One region of the Mixta calida genome, then DNA from elsewhere that is predicted to be linked to it. Evidence: riboswitches for the same ligand, from Rfam matches in the RefSeq annotation. Region 1 holds a riboswitch; each other region holds the start of a gene.
What was found. A riboswitch is a leader RNA that binds a small molecule or an ion and turns the genes downstream of it on or off. The one in region 1 is predicted to bind thiamine pyrophosphate.

Region 1 (5,773 bases):
CGGCAGACCCAGCACGCTGCTGATGTAGAGCGGCATATCGATGATATACATGGTGTTGCAGGTCCACATCATCATCGAGGCGACAAACAGCAGGCGCACATCTTTATCGCGCCAGGCGCTGATCTGCGTCAGCAGCACTTCCGGTGACTGCTCCACGCGCGGAACCGACGGCAGCGCAAAGGCGACCAGCGCCAGGCAGACGAGGAACAGCCCTGCCGCCACGATAAACATCACCGTAAAGCCGTAGTTCAGCGCCAGCGCGAAAGAGAGCGGCGGTCCGATAACCCACGCCAGCGAGAGTTGGGCGCGCATCACCGAGCTGAACATCACCACCTCACGCGCCGAGCGGTCGGCATATTCGCGCGCCAGGGCGAATATTTGCGGCATCGACACGCTGGCCAGCGCCGAGAGCAGCACACCCAGCGTAATCAGGGTCAGATAATGACGATTAAAAGCGAACAGCAGCGCGTTCATCAATGCCATCGCGCAGCAAAACAGAATCAGCCTGCGACGGTCGCCGCGGTTATCAGAACGCTTCGCCAGCAGCAGGCTGACCGTGATCCCGGCGACTGCGTTCACGGTATAAAACAGCCCGACCCAGAACGGCGTAACGCCCACCTCACGCGATAAAAACAGGCTCAACGTCGGCGCCTGCAGCGCGCCGGCAATGCCGACCATAAAAGAGACAGCCATAAAAGCGAGATAAACCGGATTGAGACGGCGGCGGCGCGTCAGCAAAAATTTCATAACGGTTCCTGTACCTGGAAGAAGAAAACGGCAAGCAGCCACAAAAGAGACGCCGCAGGCAGATATCGGCCGCGCATGGCGATAACGATCGTTGTAGAAGAAAGCACAGGAAAAAGAAAAAAGCCAGCGGCCTCAATGGCTGCTGGCGGTGTAATTGCACCCTACTCAGAATAAAGAGCGGAGCGACGACGCCCTGTCGGCGGCGCGTCCCGTTCGGATAAAAATGCGCCAGCCGGTCAGGCTGCCTCCCGCACTTTTATCTGCTGTCATTATGCGCATAATAAGGGGACCTAAACACTGACGAATTCTTATACGGAGTTCCCCTTTTATGCCCTCCTCGCGCCTGCAACAACATTTTATTCGCCTGTGGCAGAGCTGTAGCGGCCAGCCGCAGGAAACCACGCTGGAGCGACTGGCACAGCAGATGCATTGTTCGCGCCGGCATATGCGCAACCTGCTGAACGCCATGCAGGCGCAGGGATGGCTCAGCTGGCAGGCAGAGGCGGGACGCGGCAAGCGCTCGCAGCTGCGCTTTTATGCCACCGGACTGGCGCTGCAACAGCAGCGGGCCGAGGAATTGCTGGAGCAGGATGGCATCGAGCAGCTGGTGCAGCTGGTGGGCGACAAAAGCCAGGCACGGCAGATGATCGCGTCGCGGCTGGGCCGCAGTTTCCGCCAGGGCAAACATATCCTGCGCATTCTCTACTACCGCCCACTGTTGAATCTGTTGCCTGGTTCGCCGCTGCGTCGCTCGGAAACCCATCTGGCGCGCCAAATTTTCAGCAGCCTGACGCGCATAAATGAGGAAAATGGGGAACTGGAACCTGATATCGCTCATCACTGGCAGCAGCTGTCGCCGCAGCACTGGCGCTTTTATCTGCGTCCCGCGATCCAGTTTCATCATGGCCGCGAACTGGATATGGCGGATGTGATCGCAAGTCTGGAACGTCTGACGCGCCAGCCACTCTTCTCCCACCTGACGCGTATCGACTCGCCGACGCCCTGGACGCTGGACATCTACCTGAGCCAGCCTGACGACTGGCTGCCGTGGCTGCTGGGCAGCGTCAGCGCCATGATCCTGCCGCAGGAGTGGCCGACGCTGCCGGATTACAGCCGCCAGCCGGTCGGCACCGGCCCCTATTCGGTGGTGCGTAATCAGCAGTCGCAGCTGAAAATTCAGGCCTTCGACGACTACTTTGGCTACCGGGCGTTGATTGATGAGGTCAATATCTGGGTGCTGCCGGAGATTAGCGAGGAGCTGGTTTACGCCGGCGTGAAAGTTCAGGGCAGCCAGGAGGATGAAACCGCGCTGGAAAGCCGGCTGGAAGAGGGCTGCTACTTTCTGCTGTTCGATCGACGTTCGGCGAAAGGCGGCGACGAGCAGGTGCGTCGCTGGGTCAGCACCCTGCTAAATCCCATCTCGTTGCTGAACAACGCCAGCCCCGGCTATCAGCGCTACTGGTTTCCCGCCTGGGGGCTGCTGCCGCGCTGGCACCATCGGCGTGAAATGCACGCCGACGCGAAACCGGCCGGCCTCACCGAGCTGACGCTGACCAGCTATCGCCATCACAGCGAACATCAGGCGATCGCCGGGCTGCTGACGCCGTTGCTGGCGGCGCACGGCGTGCGGCTGATCGTGCAGGAGATCGACTACGCCAGCTGGCATCACGGCGAGGCGGAAAGCGATATCTGGCTGGGCAGCGCCAACTTTACGCTGCCGCTGGGCTTTTCCGTCTTTGCCCTGCTGTATGAGCTGCCGTTGCTGCAACACTGCATCGATATTGACTGGCAGGGCGACGCCGCGCGCTGGCGTCAACAGCAGCTGACGCTGGCGGACTGGTGTAAAAAGCTGGTAGAAGACCACTATCTGCATCCGCTGTTTCATCACTGGCTGCTGCTGGAAGGCCAGCGCAGCATGCGCGGCGTGCGCATGAATACCCTGGGCTGGTTTGATTTCAAATCCGCCTGGTTCGCGCCGCCTGAATCCTGACGCTTTCGTTAACTTTACGAAAACACTACACTAAGTCGTTCTCAACGGGGTGTGGAGACGCGCAGCCGAAAACAGCGCGCTTTTCCACTGAGAGAGACCCGTCGAACCTGATCCGGTTAATACCGGCGTAGGGATTTGAGATGCCGTCCATCCTCAGATCACGCGCCCTGTTATTCCTTCTCCTCAAGGAGCGCAACGTGTTGAAAAAAGTTTTGCCCGTTCTGCTGTTATTGTCCGCCCCAGCTTTTGCCGCCAGGCCGACGCTCACCGTCTACACCTACGACTCTTTCGCCGCCGAATGGGGCCCTGGCCCGGCGGTTAAAAAGGCGTTCGAGGCGCAGTGCGGCTGCGAACTGAAATTCGTCGCGCTGGAAGATGGCGTCTCTCTGCTGAACCGCCTGCGTATGGAAGGCAAAAACAGCAAGGCCGACATAGTGCTGGGGCTGGATAACAATTTGGTACAGGCGGCGGAACAGACCGGCTTGTTTACCCCCTCTGACGTCGACACCACCAAACTGACGCTGCCGGTCGGCTGGCAAAACAGCACCTTTATCCCCTACGACTACGGCTACTTCGCCTTTGTTTATGACAAAAACAAGCTGAAGAATCCACCGAAAAGTCTGCGGGAACTGGTGGAAAGCGACCAGAAGTGGCGGGTAATTTACGAGGACCCGCGCACCAGCACCCCAGGCCTCGGCCTGTTGCTCTGGATGCAGAAGGTCTATGGCGCGGATGCGCCGCAGGCATGGCAGAAGCTGGCGCAAAAAACGGTCACCGTCACCAAAGGCTGGAGCGAAGCTTACGGCCTGTTCCTGAAAGGCGAAGGCGACCTGGTGCTGAGCTATACCACCTCCCCCGCTTATCATCTGATTGCCGAGAAGAAAGATCATTACGCGGCGGCCAGTTTCGCCGAAGGTCACTATCTGCAGGTTGAAGTGGCGGCGCAGTTGAAAAACAGCGCCCAGCCAAAGCTGGCGCGGCAGTTTATGCAGTTCATGGTCAGCGAACCGTTCCAGCAGACTATCCCGACAGGCAACTGGATGTATCCGGTGATCAATACTGCGCTGCCGACCGGCTTTAACAGCCTGCCGGTGCCGAAAACCGCCTTAGAATTCACCCCGGAGCAGGTCGCGCAGCAGCGCGCCGCATGGATTAGCGCATGGCAACGCGCCGTCAGCCGCTAATTGCAGGCTGGCTATGGCCTGGCCTGCTGACCGCCGCGTTGCTGGTCGGCGTGGCGCTGCTGGCCTTCGGCGCGCTGTGGTTCAACGCGCCCGATAACGACTGGCGCGGCCTGCTGCAGGACAGCTATCTGCATCATGTGGTCGCCTTTTCGTTCTGGCAGGCGCTGCTGTCGGCGCTGCTGTCGGTTTTGCCTGCGATCCCGCTGGCGCGCGCCCTGTGGCGACGACGCTTCCCTGGCCGTCAGCTGCTGCTCCGGCTGTGTGCAATGACGCTGGTGTTGCCGGTGCTGGTGGCGGTATTCGGCCTGCTGAGCGTCTACGGACGCGAGGGCTGGCTGGCCCAGCTCTGCGCGCTGCTTGGCGTCGAATACCGCTTTTCGCCCTATGGCCTGCAGGGTATTTTGCTGGCGCACGTCTTCTTTAACCTGCCGCTGGCGACGCGTCTGCTGTTGCAGGCGCTGGAGAATATTCCCGGCGAACAGCGCCAGCTCTCCGCGCAGCTCGGCATTGAGGGCTGGCACTTTTTCCGTCTGGTGGAATGGCCCTGGCTGCGTCGTCAGATCCTGCCTGCGGCGGCGCTGATCTTTATGCTCTGCTTCGCCAGCTTCGCCACCGTGCTGTCGCTGGGCGGCGGTCCACAGGCGACGACCATCGAACTGGCGATTTTCCAGGCGCTCAGTTACGACTACGATCCCGGTCGCGCCGCTTTGCTGGCGCTGCTGCAAATGGGCTGCTGTCTTGGCCTGGTGATGCTGAGCCAGCGCCTGAGCAAAGCGCTGCCGACCGGCGGCGTCTCGCTGAACGGCTGGCGCGCCCCCGGTCGTGGATTCGGCACGCTGGCCCGCGATACGCTGATTATCGCCCTTGCCCTGCTGTTGCTGCTGCCGCCGCTGCTGGCGGTTATCGTCGATGGCGTGCGCCAGGGCGCTGGCAGCCTGCGGGATCAGCCCGCGCTGTGGCAGGCCGCCGGAACCTCGCTGCGCATCGCGCTGGCCGCCGGTCTGCTGTCGGTACTGCTGACAATGCTGCTGCTCTGGAGCAGCCGTGAACTGCGCCTGCGTCAGCGCCTGCTGGCGGGCCAGGCGCTGGAGATGAGCGGCATGCTGATTCTCGCCATGCCGGGCATCGTGCTGGCGACCGGCTTCTTTCTGCTGTTTAACAGCACGCTGGGGCTGCCGCAGCAGGCGGACGGCATCGTCATTTTCACCAATGCGCTGATGGCGATCCCCTACGCGATGAAGGTGCTGGAAAATCCGATGCGCGATATCGCCGAACGCTACCAGCGTCTCTGCCTGTCGCTCGATATTCGCGGCTGGCGGCGCGTGCGCCTGATTGAGCTGAAGGCATTGCAGCGTCCGCTGGCGCAGGCGCTGGCGTTCGCCTGCGTGCTGTCCGTTGGCGATTTCGGCGTGGTGGCGCTGTTCGGCAGCGCTGATTTCCGCACCCTGCCCTACTACCTTTATCAGCAGATTGGCGCCTATCGCAGCGCCGACGGCGCGGTCACCGCTCTGCTGCTGCTGCTGCTCTGCTTTCTTCTGTTCACCCTGATTGAAAAACTACCGGGACGCCATGCTAACCCTGACTAATCTGACCTGGATCTACCACCATTTGCCGATGCGCTTTTCGCTGTCGCTGCGCCCGGGCGAGCGCGTTGCGGTGCTGGGGCCGAGCGGCGCCGGAAAGAGCACCCTGCTTAGCCTGGTGGCGGGCTTTCTTGATGCACACAGCGGGCAGATAACGCTAAACGGAGCGGATCATACCCACACGCCGCCCGCCCAGCGCCCGGTCTCGATGCTGTTTCAGGAAAACAACCTGTTTGCGCACCTGACGGTAGCGCAAAATATCGGCCTGG
Region 2 (5,773 bases), 1.1 Mb from region 1:
GTCATGTTCGCGGATCAGGCCGTCAACGATCTTATGCATATACTGTAACGAGAAGTCGTGATAATCGCGTCCGGTCAGCACGCCGCCCCAGGTGTCGAATATCATGACCGACTGCGCGCCAGCGCGAATTTGCGCATTGAGATAGAGCGTGACGCTGTCGGCCAGCTTATCCAGCATCGCGTGCAGGGTTTCCGGCTCGGCGTACATCATTTTTTTGATTTTGGTGAAAGCCTTGCTGCTGCCGCCTTCAACCATATAGGTACCGAGCGTCCACGGGCTGCCGGAGAAGCCGATCAGCGGCACTGCGCCCTGTAAGTTTTTGCGGATGGTGCGCACCGCGTTCATCACGTAGCCCAGCTCCTGCTCAGGATCGGGAATCGGCAGCTTGTCGACGTCGGCACGACAGGTAATCGGCGAGGCGAAGCGCGGGCCTTCGCCCGCCTCGAACCACAGCCCCAGCCCCATCGCATCGGGAATAGTCAAAATATCAGAGAAGAGAATCGCCGCATCCAGAGGATAGCGACGCAGCGGCTGCAGCGTGACTTCGCAGGCCAGCTCGGCGTTTTTGCACAGCGACATAAAATCGCCTGCCTGCGCGCGCGTGGCTTTATATTCCGGCAAATAGCGTCCAGCCTGACGCATCATCCATACCGGCGTCACATCTACCGGCTGGCGTAACAGGGCACGCAGGTAACGATCGTTCTTCAATTCGCTCATCATAAGGCTCTCTCAAATACAGGCGCCTAGTGTAGCAGTTATTGCCGCCGGTTAAGCAAGTTTGCCGCCTCAGGCGCATCTATCCAGCCCTGCGAACGTCGCCGTTACGGTTGCTCATCCGCCGCGCGACAGAGCGCCACGGTATCCTCTATCAGACGACGCGCTACGGTGCCGGCGGGCGGAAGCTGCGGCAGGGCGTCGTAGCGAAACCAGTTGGCGTCGATCAGCTCTTTATTGTCGATTTGCAGCTCTCCCTCATCATATTCTGCCATAAAGGCCATCATCAGCGAATGAGGAAAAGGCCAGGGCTGCGAGGTTACATAGCGCAGGTTTTTTACCCGCACGTTGCTCTCCTCCATCACTTCGCGCGCCACCGCTTGCTCCAACGTTTCGCCAACTTCGACAAATCCCGCCAGCACGGTATAGATGCTGTTGCGATGCCGGGCATGCTGGGCCAGCAGAATTTTATCGTCGCGGCGGATAGCAACGATGATGCACGGGGCGATTTGCGGGTAATAGCGCTGACGGCAATGGCCGCACAGGCAGGCGTTTTCGCTATTGCTCAGATGCATTTCATGGCCGCAGTAGCCGCAGTAGCGGTGCGAGCGAATAAATTCCGCCAGCTGGACGCCGCGTCCGGCCAGCTGAAACAGTCCGCTGTCCAGATCGATGATTTGTCGAATCGATCCCATATTTTCGCTGCGATTTTCGCGGATCAACCAGACCGGCTCGCCGCGCCATTCGCCGATTATGGCGCCGCGCGACCCCGCCAGATCCCATGTTTCTGCCGTACCGAACGGTAATTCACCATTCGGCAACCAAATTTTCTGTTCGTGGCTGACAACCCACCAGCCAGCGTCTACGCTTGTAATCACACGTTCCATAGAAAAGTTATCCTTTGCTTCAGCACGCCTTTTGTGACTGGGGCCGTAAATATTCTTAAAACTGGAACAGATACGGGACACAGCCTCTGTACTGATGTTAAGTATAAGTAGCGGTAAGACTATAACCCACGGAGACAAACATGCTTAACCAGTTAGACGTTCTGACCGAGCGCGTAGGTGGCAGTAATGAACTGGTAGATTTTTGGCTAAATGCGCGCAGGCAACTGTTGGTTGCTTATTATCAGGTAGTAGGCATCAAGCCGAATAAGGAATCACTCACTGCGCTTGATGAGAAAGCTCTTGATGATTTTTGTCAGAACCTGGTGGACTATCTTTCTACCGGACATTTTAGCGTCTATGAACGTATCATCGAAGAGATGACTGGCGACAGCCCGTTACTGGCGGCGGCACAAATTTACCCCGGCCTGCAGGCTAATACCGAAACCATCATGCAACTGTATGATACCCATCTTGAAGCGGCTATCGATCACGATAACTGTCTGGAATTCCAGCAGGCCCTTTCGGAAGTCGGTGAAGCGCTGGAAGCGCGCTTTACGCTGGAAGATAAGCTGATCCAGCTGGCGTTCGACCATAATCTCGCCGCTCTGGCGGCTGCAAACGATCAGGCAATGGCACGTCCGGCCTGATGGTTATCAGTTTGTTATAAACCCTTGTAGTTTCTTAAACGCCCCTTTATGCTGAAGGGGCTTTTTTATGACCTCGCCACGGCGTTAAGCGTGACGGGTCCAGGCTGTCAGCCCTGCTGACGCCTGATTTTCATCTTGTCGGAGTGCCTTTTAGGCTGAGACCGTTTATTCGGGATCCGCGGAACCTGATCAGGTTAGTACCTGCGAAGGGAACAAGAGTACAGATCTTTTCACGCCGTCAATCCGTACTGGCCGCGTGTCGTTACTCCTTCCGAGCTCCGGACAAGCAACGTTCCTTTTTCTGGAGATTGCTATGTCTGCTAAACCCAACCGTCGTGAACAGCGCGCTCAGGCGCAACAGTTTATTTCCTCATTGCAGGGTACCGCTTTTCCCAACTCTAAACGTATCTGGATTGCGGGTAGTCGTCCCGATATTCGCGTGCCGATGCGCGAGATCCAGCTCAGCCCTACCCTGATCGGCGGCGATAAAAACGATCCGATTTATGAAGCCAATGAACCGGTGCCGGTTTACGATACCGCCGGCCCGTATGGCGATCCCGAGGCGCAAATCGATGTTCATCAGGGCCTGCCGCGTCTGCGCAGCGCCTGGATCGAACAGCGCGGCGACAGCGAACTGACGCAGCTCAGCTCCAGTTACAGCCAACAACGCCTGAAGGATGAAGGGCTCGATCATCTGCGCTTCGATAATCTGCCGCGCCCGCGCCGCGCGATGGCGGGACGTCGGGTTACGCAGCTTCACTATGCGCGTCAGGGGATCGTGACGCCGGAGATGGAGTTCATCGCCCTGCGGGAAAATATGGGTCGCGAGCGCATTCGTAGCGAAGTACTGCGCCAGCAGCACCCTGGCCACAGCTTCGGCGCGCACCCGCCGGAAAACATTACGCCGGAGTTTGTACGCCAGGAGGTGGCAGCCGGCCGCGCGATTATCCCCGCCAACATTAATCATCCAGAAGCGGAGCCGATGATTATCGGCCGCAATTTCCTGGTGAAGGTCAACGCCAATATCGGCAACTCGGCCGTCAGCTCCTCTATCGAAGAAGAGGTCGAAAAGCTGGTCTGGGCGACCCGTTGGGGCGCCGATACGGTGATGGACCTCTCCACCGGCCGCTATATTCATGAAACGCGCGAATGGATCCTGCGCAACAGTCCGGTGCCGATCGGTACCGTGCCGATCTATCAGGCGCTGGAAAAAGTGAACGGCGTTGCTGAAAACCTCACCTGGGAGCTGTTCCGCGATACGCTGCTGGAGCAGGCGGAACAGGGCGTGGACTACTTCACGATTCACGCCGGCGTTCTGCTGCGCTATGTGCCGATGACGGCGAAACGTCTGACTGGCATCGTCTCGCGCGGCGGCTCGATCATGGCGAAATGGTGTCTGTCCCATCATCAGGAAAGTTTCCTGTATCAGCATTTCCGTGAAATCTGTGAAATTTGCGCCGCCTATGACGTCTCTCTGTCACTGGGCGACGGACTGCGTCCCGGCTCTATTCAGGACGCCAATGACGAAGCGCAGTTCGCCGAGCTGCATACGCTGGGCGAACTGACCAAAATCGCCTGGGAATATGACGTACAGGTCATGATTGAAGGCCCCGGCCACGTGCCGATGCAGATGATCCGCCGCAATATGACCGAACAGCTGGAGCACTGCCACGAAGCGCCGTTCTATACGCTCGGCCCGCTGACCACCGATATCGCGCCCGGCTACGATCATTTCACCTCCGGCATCGGCGCGGCGATGATTGGCTGGTTCGGCTGCGCGATGCTCTGCTACGTCACGCCAAAAGAGCATCTCGGCCTGCCGAATAAAGAAGATGTTCGCCAGGGACTGATCACCTACAAAATCGCGGCGCACGCGGCAGATCTGGCCAAGGGACACCCTGGCGCGCAGATCCGCGATAACGCCATGTCGAAAGCGCGCTTTGAATTCCGCTGGGAGGATCAGTTCAATCTGGCGCTCGATCCGCATACCGCGCGCGCCTATCACGATGAAACGCTGCCGCAGGAGTCGGGGAAAGTGGCGCACTTTTGCTCAATGTGCGGTCCGAAGTTCTGCTCAATGAAAATTACGCAGGAGGTGCGCGACTATGCCGCCAAACAGGAAGCGCAGGCGCAACCTGTTGAAGTCGGCATGGCGCAAATGTCACAGGCATTTCGTCAGCGCGGCGGCGAGCTTTATCATCCTGCGGACGCCCTGACGCCGGAGGGAAAAGCATGAGTCAGCCTTTTCCATCTTGCCCCGCCAGGCTTGGGCTTTATGCGGTGGTCGACAGCGTGGAATGGATAGAGCGTCTGCTAACCGCGGGGGTGCGCACTCTACAGCTGCGCATTAAGGATCGTCCGGCAGAGGAAGTAGAACCCGCTATCCAGCAGGCGATTGCGCTGGGCCATGCTTACCAGGCGCGTCTGTTTATCAATGACTACTGGCAGTTGGCGATTAAGCATCACGCTTACGGTGTGCACCTGGGCCAGGAAGATCTGGACGTCGCCGATCTGGAGGCGATTCGCCACGCCGGGCTGCGTCTCGGCCTTTCAACGCACGACGATCGGGAAATTGACCGGGCGCTCGCCTTTCAGCCCTCTTATATCGCGCTGGGCCATATCTTTCCTACGCAAACCAAAGCGATGCCTTCTGCGCCGCAGGGACTGGAGCAGCTAACGCGCCACGTTGCGCGACTGGGCACAATGCCGACCGTCGCCATCGGCGGCATCAGCATTGAACGCGCTCCGGCGGTGCTGGCCTGCGGCGTGGGCAGCATCGCGGTGGTCAGCGCCATTACTCAGGCCGACGACTGGCGCGCCGCTACCGAGACGCTGCTGGCGTTAGCTGGCGCAGGAGAAGATGACGATGCTTAACGATCAGGATTTTCTGCGCTACAGCCGTCAGCTGCTGCTGGAGGAGTTCGGCGTGGAAGGTCAGCAGAAGCTGCATCAGGCCAGCGTGCTGATTGTCGGACTCGGCGGCCTGGGCGCGCCCGCGGCGCTCTGGCTGGCAGCAGCGGGCGTCGGCAAGCTGTTGCTGGCCGATGACGATACGCTGCATGTCAGCAACCTGCAGCGCCAAATCCTTTATCGCAGCGCGGACTGCGGGCAGGCGAAAGCGCCGCTGGCGCAGCGGCAGTTGCAGGCGCTGAATCCGCAGGTCGAAGCGATTGTTCTGCAACAGCGCATGGATGAGGCGCAGTTGCGCGAATGGGTGCCGCAGGCGGATCTGGTGCTTGACTGCAGCGACAACATGGCGACGCGTCAGGCGATTAACGCTGCCTGCGTCGCTGCGGATATCCCCCTAATCAGCGGCAGCGCCGTCGGCTTTAGCGGGCAGCTGCTGGTGATCTCGCCGCCCTGGCAAAAAGGCTGCTACCGCTGTCTCTGGCCAGATAACAGCGAACCACAGCGCAACTGCCGCACCGCTGGCGTGCTGGGTCCGGTGGTGGGCACCATCGGCACGCTGCAGGCGCTTGAAGCGCTGAAAATGCTGGCGGGGCAGACTTCCGCGCTGGATGGACA
Region 3 (5,773 bases), 2.0 Mb from region 1:
CCTTCCTGCAGCTGGACGATGAGTTTCATCGGCTGATCGCGCAGAGCATCAACTGCGAACTGGCCTGGGAGACGGTGGAGAATATCAAAGCCACCATGGATCGGGTGCGTTTTCTAACGCTCAGCAAGGTATCGCCGCCGGAAAGCCTGATCGATCAGCATGAAGAAATTCTGCATACCCTGCGTAATCACGATCCTGACGGTGCGGAAAAAGCGATGCGCCACCACCTGCAAGAGATGATTTTTTCCATTACGCCCATCGCCGAGCAGAACAGCGAATGGTTTGAGCAGGTGTAAAGAGAGGCGGGACGACGCAGCATCGTCCCGCTGACCATCAGGCGATGGTGATATTCTTCGACAGATAAACATCCTGGACGGCATTGATCAGCGCCACGCCATCACGCATCGACTTCTTAAACGCCTTACGTCCCATAATCAGCCCCATGCCGCCAGCGCGTTTATTGATCACGGCGGTGCGAACCGATTCAGCGGTATCGGTTTCGCCTGCGGAGGCGCCGCCGGAATTGATCAGCCCGGCACGTCCCATATAACAGTTCGCCAGCTGATAGCGCACCAGATCGATCGGATGCTCGCTGGTCAGCGTGTCATAGACGCGCTTGTCGGTATGACCGAATTTCAGCACGTTATAGCCGCCGTTATTTTCCGCCATTTTCTGCTTCACGATATCCGCGCCGATGGTGGCGGCCAGATGATTCGCCTGGCCAGAGAGATCGGCGCTGACATGATAGTCCACGCCATCTTTCTTGAACGCGTTATTGCGCAGATAGGCCCAGAGCACGGTCACCATGCCCAACTCATGCGCGCGCTCAAAGGCGGCGGAGATCTCTTCAATCTGGCGACGCGACTGCTCGGAACCGAAATAAATGGTCGCGCCGACGGCCACGGCGCCCAGGTTGAATGCCTGCTCCACGCTGGCGTAGAGCGTCTGGTCATACTGCGCCGGGTAGCTGAGCGTTTCGTTATGGTTCAGCTTGACCATAAATGGGATTTTATGGGCGTAACGGCGCGACACCGCCGCCAGCACACCGTAGGTTGAGGCGACGCAGTTACAGCCCGCCTCCAGCGCCAGTTCGACGATATTCTTCGGATCGAAATAGAGCGGATTGGCGGCGAAAGAGGCGCCAGCGGAATGCTCCACGCCCTGATCAACCGGCAGGATAGAAAGGTAGCCGGTGCCCGCCAGGCGACCGGTATTGTAAAGCGTCTGCATATTGCGCAGCACGGCAGGAGAACGATTGTTGTCGATCATCACCCGATCGACATAATCCGCGCCCGGAAGATAAAGGCTGTCCGCTGGAATGGTCATGCAGCGATGTTGCAGAAGGCTGTCCGCTTCGTTGCCCAATAACTGTACGATGTCCGTCATGTTAGCTCCTGAGTGTTTAAAGGGGATCGCATGCTCCGATCCGTTGTCGGGCCGCCCGACGACCCGGCACAGACTGGCCCCTTTTCAGCCGCTAACGCAAACTGCTGACTCCATTTTTCAGAAATCTCCGCCGGTAAACGTTGCGTTACGCCCTACCACCAGCGATAAAAATGGTGCACCGGCCCAATGCCTTTCCCGACTTCCAACGTATCGGCCTGCGCCAACGCGCCCTGGAGCCAGGCTTTGGCCGCCGCGATGGTGCTTTCCCAGTCGGCATGACGCGGACGCAACGCGGCAAGCGCCGATGAAAGCGTGCAGCCGGTGCCGTGGGTATTGCGCGTGGCGATGCGCGGCGCAGTAAAGCGCTGCTCACCCTGGCGCGTAAAGAGCCAGTCCGGGCTTTCGGCATCGCTGAGATGCCCCCCTTTAATCAGCACCGCCTCGCAGCCCAGCGCCAGCAGCGCTCTGCCCTGCTGTTTCATCTCCTGCTCGTCGCGCGCGTGCCCGGTTTCCAGCAGCGCCGCCGCCTCCGGCAGGTTGGGTGTAATCAGCGATACCCGTGGCAACAGCCGTTCGCGCAGCGTCGTCACCGCCTGCGGCGACAGCAGCGCATCGCCGCTTTTCGCCAGCATCACCGTATCCAGCACGACCCAGGGCACCGCGGCGCGACCGAGCCGTTCTGCCACCGCCTCGACAATATCGCTCTCCGCCAGCATGCCGATTTTTACGCTGTCGATACGCAGATCGCTCAGCACCGAATCGAGCTGCGCGGCGACAAACTGCGGTTCGATGCGATAAACCGACTGTACGCCGCAGGTGTTTTGCGCCACCAGCGCGGTAATGACGCTGGCACCGTACGCGCCCAGCGCGGAGAAGGTTTTTAAATCGGCCTGAATGCCAGCCCCGCCGCTGGGATCGGTGCCGGCGATAGTTAATGCATTGATTCTCATGCCAGCGCCTCCGCATTCAGGTTCCACAGCGCATCGAGAAACGCCGGAATAAAACTGCCCGGTCCCTGTGCGCGGCCCGCCGCCAACTCGCCTGCGCGCGCCATAACGCCACAGGCGCTGGCGATATGCTGTAGCCGATCGCCCGGCAGCGCCGCAAAGCCCGCCACTACCGCCGATAGCGCACAGCCGGTGCCGACCACCCGCGTCATCAAAGGCGATCCGCCCGGCACTTTCAGCGTGCGTTCACCGTCGGTGACGTAGTCCACTTCGCCGGTCACCACTACGATGGCGCCGCAGCGCTGCGCCAGCCGCTGAGCGGCGGAAAGCGCTTCTTCCGCCTGATGCTGCGTATCAACGCCGCGTCCGCCGCTCTGCTGAAGCGACAGCGCAAGAATTTCCGAGGCGTTGCCGCGAATGGCGGCGGGTTTCAGCGTCAGCAGCCGCTGACAAAAATCAGTGCGCAGCCGCAGCGCGCCGACCGCCACCGGATCGAGCGTCCAGGGCGTGGCGGCTTTGCGGGCCTCCTGCGCCGCCGCCAGCATCGCGTCGGCGCGCGTACGGGTTAAGGTGCCGACGTTAATCAGCAGCGCATCGGCAACGGCGCTAAACTGCGCCGCTTCTTCAGCATCAATGACCATTGCCGGCGAGGCGTGCAGCGCCAGCAATACGTTAGCGGTAAAGGTCTGAACCACATCGTTGGTCATGCAGTGAACCAGCGGCGCGCGCTGGCGGAACAGAGAGAGGGAGCGCGCGGTAAACGCGGCATCAGGCAGGTCAGGCTGTTTCATAGGTCTCCTGGCCGGCGCTCAAGAAGGCAATGCCGGACAGGCATCTGACTTCCCTACGCTGGCATTATCCAGATCAGGTAATACGGGTATTTCTCAGCCTTCACGCAGAAGGGCACCCCGAGTCAAATAACTAAAAATCAATACATTGCGATTAACGTCCCGTTAATCTCTGTTCTGGATCATGCCAGCGGGAAGTCAAAGACACAACCCCTCAAAACGGCATGTGCTCTACACCGTGTTCAAGGCTGTGGCCCAACAGTAAACGACAGACAAAAAAGCCAGGTTGCCCCAGCCTCATTTGTTGTTAATTGTCGTTGTCGCTGCTCGTGCATTTAAGACAGAATCACTTTAATAATGGGTCCTGAAAGAGGAAAAACCGAGCCATTCAGAACTTATAGCCAAGGCGCTGTCAGTATCCCGCATAAGCGTGCCATTTACATTCAGAGATCTTTCGGCATACGCCAACGAAGGAGATCGCTATGCGTAACGCCCGTTTTACTGAGCATCAGATCATTGCCGTGATTAAGTCGGTTGAAGCCGTGGAGATTCAGATGATTGCTGACCCGCTATTTTCTATAAGGCCGTCTTTTTGTGTCCTGCTTTTGGGTTAATGAAAACCTGGTGTGCATATAGCCAGCCGCCACACCCTGTGGCAGACTTAACCTTTTCTCAGGCAAAGGAATCTGCTTAATGTCCGAAAGCCACGCTGTCTGTCTTTTCACCGAAGGCCGGATAACGCTTCCTGACCAGTATCAGGACCGCACGGTGAATGTCTTTACGCTTGCCGGCGAGAACGCCCCCGCATTTAACATCTCCCGCGATACCCTCAGTAACGGTGAGGCTCTGCCGGACTATATTGACCGCCAGACAGCGCTGATGAATAAGCATCTGAAGGGCTGGAAGCTGTCGCTGCGTGAAGCTGCTGTACTGGGGGAGAATCTTATCCCCGGTGAATGTCTTCATGCCAGCTACCTTCGTGACAACAGACGGATCTTTCAGCAGCAGGCGGTATTTAACACAGCGGATAACCATATTCTGGTGTTCACCATGACCCGTATGGAAAAAATCCGGGATACGGACAGCCAGTGCTTTCAGGCACTCCTCGCAAGTTTCAGATTTAACACTAACAATTAAGGGACATTGTTATGTTTGAGGCGGCGCGTGTCGGAGACGACATCGGCCACTCCCATGGTCTGGCAGGGATGATTGCCGGGACTCTTGTCGGGGGACTGATTGCAGCGGCGGGTGGCATTGCCGCCGGAGCGCTTATGGTGGCCGGTATCGGTGCGTCCTGTCTGGGTATTGGCGTGCTTCTGGTCGGGGCCAGCCTGGCGGTGGGGTATCTGACAGGCGAACTGGCGACGGCTGCGCGGGACAGTATCGCAGACGCCGGGGCCGCCAGCATGGAAAAAGAAGGCGTTATTGCCACCGGCTCTCATAACGTGTTCATTAATGGCAGACCTGCCGCCATTGCCACCGACAGCATGGCGGAGTGCGCCAGGGACGGTGGCTCACAACAGATGGCCGAAGGCTCCTCACGTGTTTATATCAACGGTCTGCCTGCCGTTCGTACCGGTGACCAGACCACCTGTGGCGGCAAAGTCATGACCGGTTCCGGAGACGTGGTTATCGGCGGTGAACCAGAACAGACGCTGCCGATACAGTCTGAAGTCCCGGAATGGCTGTACAAAGCGTCTGACCTGACGCTGCTGTTTGCCGGACTGCTCGGCGGAGCGGGAGGCGCCGCAGGCAAAGTCGGTGCGCTGGGCAGGCTGTTCAGTAAAATTCCGGGCATCAACAAACTGGCCCGCGTCGCCTGCCGCGCTGGCGTGATGATGACGGGTGCGGCTGCCGTGGGGATTATCGCCCGCCCGGTCGATATTGTCAGCGGCCAGAAGTTTCTCTCCGGTGATGACGAGCTGGACTTCATATTACCTTCCCGTCTGCCGGTTGTCTGGCAGCGTTACTGGCGCAGCGGCCATCCCGGCGACAGCGTGCTGGGCCGGGGTTGGTCACTTTTCTGGGAAACCCGACTTGAAAAATATCAGGACGGGCTGGTATGGCGTGCGCCATCGGGAGATTACGTCTCCTTCCCGCCGGTGCCGAAAGGTCAGCGAACCTTCTGTGAACCGGAGAAGCGCTGGCTGGAACACCATCAGGACGACAGCTGGTCAGTGTATGACATCAGCGGCGAGCGCTGGCATTACTCATCTCTGCGGGACGGTTCCCCTGCCCTGCCGCTGCGCCTGACTGAACCCTGTGGTAACGATATTCTGTTCGGGTGGAACGATAACAACACGCTGCATTCACTCACCGACAGCGCAGGACAACGCGTGGTTTGCCGCTACACAACTGTCAGCGGACAGGTTCGCCTGACCGAAGCCTGGCTGGATGATGAAGTCTGCCTGGTCCGCTACAACTACGATGATAAGGCCCGGCTGCTCACCGTAACCGGGCGCGGTGAGCAAATTCGCCGCCGTTTCAGCTGGTACGACGACGGGGACGGAACGGATTTACTGCGCAGCCATGAGGACAGCAACGGGCTTCTGAATGAATATCTTTGGCGGAGCATTGATGGTCTGCCGCGCGTGGTGGCATACCGCAACAGCGCAGGTGAGCAGCTTGATTTTGAATACGATTTTGTAAACG

Region 2: another riboswitch for thiamine pyrophosphate. It lies ahead of thiC (phosphomethylpyrimidine synthase ThiC); the one in region 1 lies ahead of thiB (thiamine ABC transporter substrate binding subunit).
Region 3: another riboswitch for thiamine pyrophosphate. It lies ahead of thiM (hydroxyethylthiazole kinase); the one in region 1 lies ahead of thiB (thiamine ABC transporter substrate binding subunit).

What each region holds. Positions count from the first base shown of each region.
Region 1 is NZ_CP026378.1:876,076-881,848, reverse strand. It holds gene C2E16_RS04160 (MFS transporter) at 1-747, opposite strand, end outside; gene sgrR (HTH-type transcriptional regulator SgrR) at 1,076-2,737, shown strand; TPP riboswitch at 2,773-2,889, shown strand; gene thiB (thiamine ABC transporter substrate binding subunit) at 2,935-3,921, shown strand; gene thiP (thiamine/thiamine pyrophosphate ABC transporter permease ThiP) at 3,897-5,507, shown strand; gene thiQ (thiamine ABC transporter ATP-binding protein ThiQ) at 5,491-5,773, shown strand, end outside.
Region 2 is NZ_CP026378.1:4,065,183-4,070,955, forward strand. It holds gene hemE (uroporphyrinogen decarboxylase) at 1-717, opposite strand, end outside; gene nudC (NAD(+) diphosphatase) at 822-1,601, opposite strand; gene C2E16_RS19325 (Rsd/AlgQ family anti-sigma factor) at 1,742-2,248, shown strand; TPP riboswitch at 2,378-2,477, shown strand; gene thiC (phosphomethylpyrimidine synthase ThiC) at 2,562-4,484, shown strand; gene thiE (thiamine phosphate synthase) at 4,481-5,122, shown strand; gene C2E16_RS19340 (HesA/MoeB/ThiF family protein) at 5,115-5,773, shown strand, end outside.
Region 3 is NZ_CP026378.1:2,903,540-2,909,312, forward strand. It holds gene C2E16_RS13850 (GntR family transcriptional regulator) at 1-296, shown strand, start outside; gene fbaB (class I fructose-bisphosphate aldolase) at 334-1,386, opposite strand; gene thiD (bifunctional hydroxymethylpyrimidine kinase/phosphomethylpyrimidine kinase) at 1,539-2,336, opposite strand; gene thiM (hydroxyethylthiazole kinase) at 2,333-3,124, opposite strand; TPP riboswitch at 3,158-3,254, opposite strand; gene C2E16_RS21185 (hypothetical protein) at 3,604-3,735, shown strand; gene C2E16_RS13875 (DcrB-related protein) at 3,815-4,258, shown strand; partial or broken gene C2E16_RS13880 (RHS repeat-associated core domain-containing protein) at 4,270-5,773, shown strand, end outside.